Regions from separate parts of the Acidovorax sp. SRB_24 genome, predicted to be linked through region 2. Evidence: predicted binding sites of a transcription regulator. Region 2 holds the regulator's gene; the other holds the start of a gene.
What was found. Region 2 encodes FNR, which switches genes on or off when oxygen is low (the NO sensors DNR and NnrR bind a similar motif). Its sites were predicted from a motif close to TTGATNNNNATCAA; they were not measured.
Positions count from the first base shown of each region.

Region 1: the regulator FNR is predicted to act here: its motif matches at 1,956-1,969, upstream of B2J89_RS13275 (OmpW family protein).

Region 1 is NZ_MWOM01000036.1:25,307-29,467, reverse strand. It holds gene B2J89_RS13285 (TlyA family RNA methyltransferase) at 22-1,020, shown strand; gene metF (methylenetetrahydrofolate reductase [NAD(P)H]) at 1,017-1,913, shown strand; gene B2J89_RS13275 (OmpW family protein) at 2,039-2,635, shown strand; gene B2J89_RS23215 (septal ring lytic transglycosylase RlpA family protein) at 2,994-3,332, shown strand; gene B2J89_RS13265 (23S rRNA (adenine(2030)-N(6))-methyltransferase RlmJ) at 3,348-4,161, opposite strand, start outside.
Region 2 is NZ_MWOM01000011.1:5,379-9,539, forward strand. It holds gene B2J89_RS05595 (TonB-dependent receptor) at 1-758, opposite strand, end outside; gene B2J89_RS05600 (SWIB/MDM2 domain-containing protein) at 1,077-1,394, opposite strand; gene fnr (fumarate/nitrate reduction transcriptional regulator Fnr) at 1,553-2,371, opposite strand; gene hemN (oxygen-independent coproporphyrinogen III oxidase) at 2,479-3,861, shown strand; gene B2J89_RS05615 (sulfite exporter TauE/SafE family protein) at 3,867-4,161, shown strand, end outside.

The DNA.
Region 1 (4,161 bases), on a different contig from region 2:
CCGTGGGCGAGAGAGTGATGCATGCGCGCAGATGTTTTTTTGGTGGATTTTGGCCATGCGGCCACGCGCTCACAGGCGCAGCGGCTGATTGCGGCCGGTGTGGAGTGGCGCCTGTCGCCGCGCGCGCCCTGGCAGAAGGTGGCCAAGAACGGTGACGACATCCCGAGCGTGGCCGAGGTGCGGCTGCTCGACAGCGCCGAGGCACAGTACCTCTCGCGCGGCGGCCTCAAGCTCGAAGGGGCGCTCCAGGCCACGACCCTGTCCGTGGCCGGCCTGCGCTGCCTGGACGTGGGCCAGAGCACGGGCGGCTTCACCGACTGCCTGCTGCAGCAGGGCGCGGCACAGGTGGTCGGTGTTGATGTCGGCCACGGTCAGCTGCACGAGCGGCTGCGCAGCGACCCGCGCGTCATCTGTGTCGAAGGCGTGAACGCGCGGGGGCTCACACCGGGCGCCCTGCAGCAGGACTGCGAGCTGGCGCTGTCCGAGGTCATCGAGGAGGTGGACGACAACGAGACCCAGCCCGAGGCGCCCTACAGCTGGATGCGCAATGGCGGGCTGGTGGACGAGGAATACGACGACAGCGACGACGCCAAGGACCGAGACATCGAGCGCTTCAAGGCCGAGCGCGCCGAAAAGGCGAAGGCGCGCGCAGCGGGCACGCTGCCCGTCGAGCGCCGCCGCCGCCCCGAGTGCGCAGGCGTTGACACCACGCCGCTGTTCGATGTGGTGACGGGCGACCTGTCGTTCATCTCGCTCACGCTGGTGCTGCCTGCGCTGGTGCCGCTGCTGGCGCCGGAGGGCGCGCTGCTGATGCTGGTCAAGCCGCAGTTCGAGCTGCAACCGGGGCAAGTGGGCAAGGGCGGCATCGTGCGCGATGCGGCGCTGTACGCCGTGGTCGAGCAGCGCATCCGCGACTGCTGCGCCGCGCTGGGCCTGCAGGTGCAGGCCTGGCTCGACAGCCCGATCTACGGCGGCGACGGCAACCGGGAGTTTTTTGTTTTTGCCAGGAGGGGCGCATGAGCGCAACGAACCCGACGCACGCAGGCGGGGCGCCGAGTGCGCCGTTTCCCGTCAGCGTGGAATTTTTTCCGACCAAGACGCCCGAGGGCGCCGACAAGCTGCGCGCGGTGCGCCAGCAGCTGTATGCGCTGCAGCCGCAGTTCTGTTCCGTGACCTATGGCGCGGGCGGCTCGACCCAGGAGGGCACGTTCACCACGGTGCGCGACATCCTGGCCGAAGGCGTGAGCGCGGCCTCGCACTTCTCGTGCATCGGCGCCACGCGCGCCTCGGTGCGGGGCGAGCTGGCCCAGCTGCAGGCCATGGGCGTCAAGCGCCTGGTGGCGCTGCGCGGCGACCTGCCCAGCGGCTACGGCGCGGGCGGCGAGTTCCACTACGCGAGCGATCTGGTGGAATTCATCCGCAGCGAGACGGGGCGCGGCTTCCAGATCGAGGTCGCGGCCTACCCCGAGGTGCACCCGCAGGCGCGCTCGCCCGAGGCCGACCTGCAGGCCTTTGCCGCCAAGGTGCGCGCGGGCGCCGATTCGGCCATCACGCAGTATTTCTTCAACGCCGACGCCTACTTCAGATTCGTCGAGGAGACCCAGCGCCTGGGCCTCGAGGTGCCCATCGTGCCGGGCATCATGCCCATCATGGGATCGACCCAGCTGATGCGCTTTTCCGACGCCTGCGGCGCCGAGATCCCGCGCTGGATCCGGCTGCGCCTGCAGGGCTTTGGCGACGACACGGCCTCTATCCGCGCCTTCGGGCTGGACGTGGTGACCGAGCTGTGCGCGCGCTTGCGCGAGGGCGGGGCGCCAGCACTGCACTTCTACACCATGAACCAGAGCGCGGCCACGCTGGAGATCTGCCGCCGCCTGGGGCTGGGCCTGCCCGGGATCGGCGAGGGCCAATAGGCCTACTGGGAGTGATGTTTTTATGCCACCGGCCGACACGGATTGATACAGGTCAACCGTGCCTTAGCGCATCGGTCATTCAATAGCCATTGGGGATTGTCCCCGGACTTCTTTGGATGAAAGACATGAAAAAACACGCCATCGCCGCCGCCCTGCTGGGCACTGTCCTGAGCTCCGCCGCCGTGGCCCAGCAGGCCGCCGAAGGCCCCTGGATGGTGCGCGCACGCGCCGTGCACCTGAGCAGCGACAACAGCGACACCACCGGCCTGGGCCTGTCGGCCAACCACAAGTGGCTGCCCGAGGTCGACATCAGCTACTTCTTCAACAAGAACGTCGCCGTCGAGTTGATCCTGACCGTGCCGCAGAAGCACACGCTGTACTCGAACGGCGCCGCCATCGGCTCGTTCAAGCACCTGCCGCCCACGCTGACCGCCCAATACCACTTCACCAACCTCGGTGCGTTCAAGCCCTACGTTGGCGCCGGCGTCAACTACACGCGCCTGAGCGCGGTCAACCTGCCTGCCGGCGTGACCGTGGACCGCAACAGCTACGGCCCCGCGCTGCAGGTGGGCGTGGACGTGCCGGTCGCCAAGAACCTGTACCTCAACTTCGACGTGAAGAAGGTCTACATCCGCACCGATGTATCCGCTGCCGGCGCCAAGATCGGCACCTTCAAGGTCGATCCGGTGCTGTTCGGCGTGGGCCTGGGCTGGCGTTTCTGAGCTCCGGCCGGTAGCCGGCCCCGACCGGCCGCCGGCCAGCGGCCGAGGTCCCTTCCCCGCTTCGGCGGGGATTTTTTTGGCCTGCGCTACCATTTGGCGCTTGTTGCCTGCCCTCATTCGCTGTTTTTCCCTGGCCACTGGCCGTTTTTCTCCGCTCGCCGCGGGCTGCGCCGTGCTCGCTTGCGCGGGCGCCCTGCTGGTTCAGGGCTGCGCCCTGGGCGATCGCGCTAGGCCAGCGACTGTCCCTGCTCCCGGGCCCGCGCAAGCGGCGCCGGCCGCGCCGCAGGCCCCTGCATCGCCTCGGCCGCCCCGGCCCCTGCCCGCCCCCCGTCCTGCCGACAGCGCGGCGGGGGACGCGGTGGAAGCGCCCGCTGCGCGCGCCGAGGAGCAGGGACAGGCCTCGTGGTATGGCGCCTCCTTGCACCGCCGCCGCACGGCCAGTGGCGAGCGTTTCGACATGCACGCTTTCACGGCCGCGCACCCCTCGCTGCCGTTTGGCACGCAGGTGTGCGTGCGCAGCCTGGTGAACGGCAAGGTGGTGCAGGTGCGCATCAACGACCGGGGACCGCACACGGCCGGCCGCATCATCGATCTCAGCCGCGCCGCCGCCCGGGCGCTGGACATGCTCGGGCGCGGCACCAAGCCGGTGGTACTGACGGTGCTGGAGCCGGAAGAGAAGGACTGCCCGCCAACCTGACCGGCAGGGGCGCGTTCAGCTGCCCGCTTCGAGCGTGTGCGTGGCGTGTTTGTCCTGGCCCAGCAGCTCGGCCATCTGGGGCAGGGCGTCCTTGAGCTGCGCCTTGAGCGTGTGCGGCGGATTGACCACGAACATGCCGCTCGCGGGCAGGCCGGGCCGCTTGACCTCGCCTGCGGCGTCTTCGGTGATCTTGCTGGACTTGACGGTCAGCGTTGCGTGCAGCCAGCCCTTGCCGGCCTTCTGGGCCAGGGTCTTGAGGCGGCGTGGCAGGTCGTGTGCTTCGGGGCGCGGAATGATGGGGTACCAGACGGCATACGTGCCGGTGGCAAAGCGCTTGAGCGCATCCGCAACCATGTCCAGCACTTTGCCGTAGTCGCTCTTGATTTCATAGCTGGGATCGCACAACACGAGCGCGCGGCGGGCTGGTGGGGGCAGGAACTTCTTGATGCCCTCGAAGCCGTCCTCGTGCAGCACGGCGACTTGGCGGCCGGCCTCGAGCTGGGCCACGTTGCCCGCGAGCGCACGCAGGTCGGCCGGGTGCAGTTCGAACAGCTTGAGCTTGTCGTGAGCGCGCAGCAGGCGCTGGATGATGAAGGGCGAGCCCGGGTAGACCTTGGTGCTGGGGCTGCTGTTGAAGGCGCGCACCAGGTCGATGTAGGCCTGCAGGGCCGGGGCCAGCGGTGCGGCGGTGGCGGCGCCGGGCGCGCCCAGGCGCAGGATGCCGCCCGCGGCTTCGGCGCTGGTCTTGGCGTAGTCGCCGTCGAGCCGGTACAGGCCGGCGCCCGCATGGGTGTCCAGCACGGTGAGGGCCGCGTCCTTCTCGGTGAGG
Region 2 (4,161 bases):
ATCCACGGGTGGTTGTAGTTGGGGCGGCCCTGGACATCCAGGTAGTACAGACCGACCGAGAACTCGTCGCGCGTGCCGATGCCCCAGCTGAAGGTGGGCGCAATGCCGCGCTTGTCCTGCTTGGCGCCGAAATTGTCGGCGCTGTGCACCATGGCATTGAGGCGCAGCGCTGCGTTCTCGCCGGTCTTCCAGTTGAAGTCGCCCGTGAGGCGGTGCTCTTTGCCCGTGCCCAGGGTGTACGAGGCTTCGTGTTGGTCGATCAGGAGCGGCGCCTTGTTGACTTGGTTGACCACGCCGCCGGTCGAGCCCTTGCCAAACAGCATGGAGGCCGAACCCTTGAGCACCTCGACGCGGTCGAGGTTGAAGGTGTCGCGTTCGTACAGCGGTGCGTCCTTCATGCCATCGGTGTAGATGTCACCGGCCTGGCCCAGCGAGAAGCCGCGCAGGCGCACGTCTTCCTCGCCGGTCTCGCCCGCCTGGAACGTGACGCCCGCCGTGGTGCGCAGAACGTCGCGGAAGTCGTCCTGGTTGCGGTCGTTCATCAGCTTTTCGGTGAACACCGTCACGGACTGGGGGATGTCGCGGATGTCCTGGTTGCCCTTGCCCACGGTGGTCTTCTTGGCGCGCAGCGTGTCCTTGCTTTGGATCTCGGCGCTGCCGTGCACGGTGACGGTCGAGAGAGTGGGCGTGGCGGTCTCGGTGGTTTGCGCCCAGCTGCCCACGGACGCGGCCAGCATCAGTGCGCCCAGGGGCAGCATGGCCTTGTCGGCAGGCGACGCTGCGGAAAGGGGGGCGGGGGGCTGCGGGGAATGCAGTGCGGGGTTGCGGCGCTGTGCGCGTGGTTGTGCCAATCTGGCCTCCGTCGGGTTTGAAAATACAACCGACACCGCAAGGGTGTCAGCAGGGAACGCGAGGCAGTGGCTGGGAAACTGGCTGTGCTTCGACAAGCACGCCATGATAAATCAAATGAAATGCATTCTCATTCGCATTGGTCGCAAAAACCACAGCGGACCGGAAGCACAGGCGAAAAAAAGCCGGCCTAAGCCGGCTTGGAAGAAAAAGTGCAGCTGCCTGACTTACTTCACGTGCTTGCCGATCAGGCCGGCCATCTCGAACATCGACACCTGGGGCTTGCCAAAGACTTCCTTGAGCTTGGCGTCGGCATTGATCATGCGCTTGTTGGCGGCGTCCTGCAGGTTGTGCGCCTTGATGTAGACCCACAGCTTGCTGATGATTTCGGTGCGCGGCAGCGGCGCATTGCCGACCACGGCGGCGAGGGCGGGGCTGGGCGTCAGGGCCTTCATGAAGGCTGCGTTGGGGGTGCGCTTCTTGGCGGGAGCGGCGGCCTTGTCAGCAGCGGCGGCCTGGGCCGGGGCTTTTTTTGCAGTTGCCATGTTGGGTTTTCCTTTTTAGGGTGGTCATTGAACCAGCGAAAACCTGCTTCTCCACTGGCCCGGTGATGCTACTGGGAAAAAAACGCCTTTCCAAGCGGACAGGGGCTTTTTTTGCGTCGCCTTGTTGCAGTCTTGCATAAGCGCAGCGCAGGCGCTCATCAGCCGCAGTTTTGCGGATTGACAAGGCGCCTGAGCGCATCGGGGTCGATGATGCGCACATGGCGCTGCTTGACTTCCATGGTGCCTTCCTCGACGAATTTGGAGAAGGTGCGGCTCACGGTCTCGAGCTTGAGGCCCAGGTAACTGCCGATTTCCTCGCGCGTCATGCGCAACACCAGCTCGGACTGCGAGAAGCCGCGCGTGTGCAGGCGCTGCACCAGGTTGAGCAGGAAAGCGGCCAGGCGCTCTTCCGCGCGCATGCTGCCCAGCAGCAGCATCACGCCGTGCTCGCGCACGATTTCGCGGCTCATGATCTTGTGTACATGGCTTTGCAGCGCAGTCACTTCACGCGACAGCTCCTCAATGCGGTCAAAAGGCATGACGCAAACCTCGGCGTCTTCGAGGGCGACGGCATCGCAGGTGTGCCGGTCGTTGACGATGCCGTCCAGGCCGATGATCTCGCCCGCCATCTGGAAGCCCGTGACCTGATCGCGCCCGTCCTCGGTGGCCACGCAGGTTTTGAAGAACCCGGTGCGGATTGCATACAGCGAGGTGAACTCCTCGCCGTTGCGAAACAGCGTGGCACCGCGCTTGACCTTGCGGCGTGTCGCCACCACTTCATCGATGCGCTGCAGCTGCGCATCGTTCAAGCCCATGGGCATGCACAGCTCGCGCAGGTTGCAGTTGGAGCAGACCACCTTGAGCGCTTGGGGCGTCACCTGGATGGGAATGCTGCCACTGTGGTGCGTCCCATGCGCAGTGTCGGAGGGCGAAGCTGGGGACGCCAGGGCGGTGCGGGTGGAGGGTGCGTCTGACATGGGTCAAATTATGAACCATCCACCCCGGCAGACACCCTTGATCAAAGTCAAGGACAGGGGCGCTTCCGTGTTGCACAGTGTGCTGGTTCGCTAGGAAGGCTTTTTCCATGACCGCTGTTACCCCCGAATTGCTCACCCGGTTTGACGTCCCCGGGCCGCGCTACACCTCTTATCCCACGGCCGACCGCTTTGTCGAGGCGTTTGGGGAAGATGAGTACGTGCTTGCCTTGCAGCAACGCCGTCTCGGCGCTGCGGGCAAGGCGCTGCCGCTCTCGCTGTATGTGCACATTCCCTTTTGCGAGTCGCTGTGCTACTACTGCGCCTGCAACAAGATCATCACCAAACACCCAGAGCGTGCCGATGTCTACCTGCGTTACCTGAGCCGCGAGGTCGACTTGCATGTGGCCCATTGCGGGGGGGGGCAGGTGGTCAGCCAGCTGCACCTAGGCGGGGGCACGCCCACGTTTTTGTCCGACGCGGGCCTGCGCGAACTCATGGCCATGCTGCGGCGCAGCTTCACGTTTGCGCCGGGCGGCGAGTATTCGATCGAGGTCGATCCGCGCACGGTGGACGCGGACCGGTTGGCGCTGCTGGCCGAGTTGGGATTCAACCGCCTGAGCTTCGGTGTGCAGGACTTCGATGCGGAAGTGCAGAAGGCCGTGCACCGCATCCAGCCTGCGGAGCAGGTGTTTGCGCTGGTGGCGGAGGCCCGGGCCCTGGGTTTCGAGTCGGTCAATGTCGACCTGATTTATGGCCTGCCGCGCCAGACACCGGAGTCGTTCGACCGCACGCTGGCGCAGGTCGCGCAGCTGCGGCCCGACCGCATTGCGCTGTACGCGTACGCGCACCTGCCAGAGCGCTTCAAGCCGCAGCGCCGCATCATCTCGGCCGATCTGCCCATGGCGTCGGCCAAGGTGGCCATGCTGTCGCGCTCGCTTGAAGCCTTCCGCCAGGCGGGTTATGTGTATGTGGGCATGGACCATTTTGCGTTGCCCGAAGATGCCCTGGCCGTGGCCAAGCGCCAGGGGCGACTGCACCGCAACTTCCAGGGCTACAGCACGCAGCCCGACTGCGATCTGATCGCCTTGGGGGTTTCCGCGATCGGCCGCGTGGGCGCCACTTACAGCCAGAACGCCAAGACGCTCGATGAGTATTACGACTGCCTCAACCAGGGCAAGCTGCCGATCGTGCGCGGCCTGGCGCTCTCGCGCGACGATCTGGTGCGGCGCGCTGCCATCATGGCCTTGATGTGCCAGGGCGAAATCCTGTTTGAGCCGATGGAGCAGGCCTGGCTGCTGGATTTCCGGCAGTATTTTGCCGCTGAACTGGAGCAGCTGCAGGAAATGGCCGGGCAGGGTTTGGTGCGCATGAGCGACGACGGTGTGGAGGTGACGCCCATGGGCTGGTACTTCGTGCGCGGAATCGCCATCGTGTTTGACAGGTACTTGCAGGCCGACCGCAACCGGGCGCGGTTTTCGCGCATCATTTAGGGTTCATGATTGCTTCTATCGCCTGGACTGCCTTGGTCATGGGGCTCGTGGGTGGGCCCCACTGCCTTGCCATGTGTGCTGCCCCCTGCAGCGCGGTGACCGGTATGGGCCGCGAGGATGTGGCACAGACCAGCGAGCCGCGCACCGTGCAGCCGCTGCAGTGGATGCGCAGGGGCGGGAAGGCCCGGCGTCTGTGGGCCTACCATGGTGGCCGTTTGGCGGGCTATGCGAGCGCGGGGGCTGTGGCGGCCATCGCGATGCAGAGCCTGGCCTGGATGACGCAGCAGACCATGGCCTTGC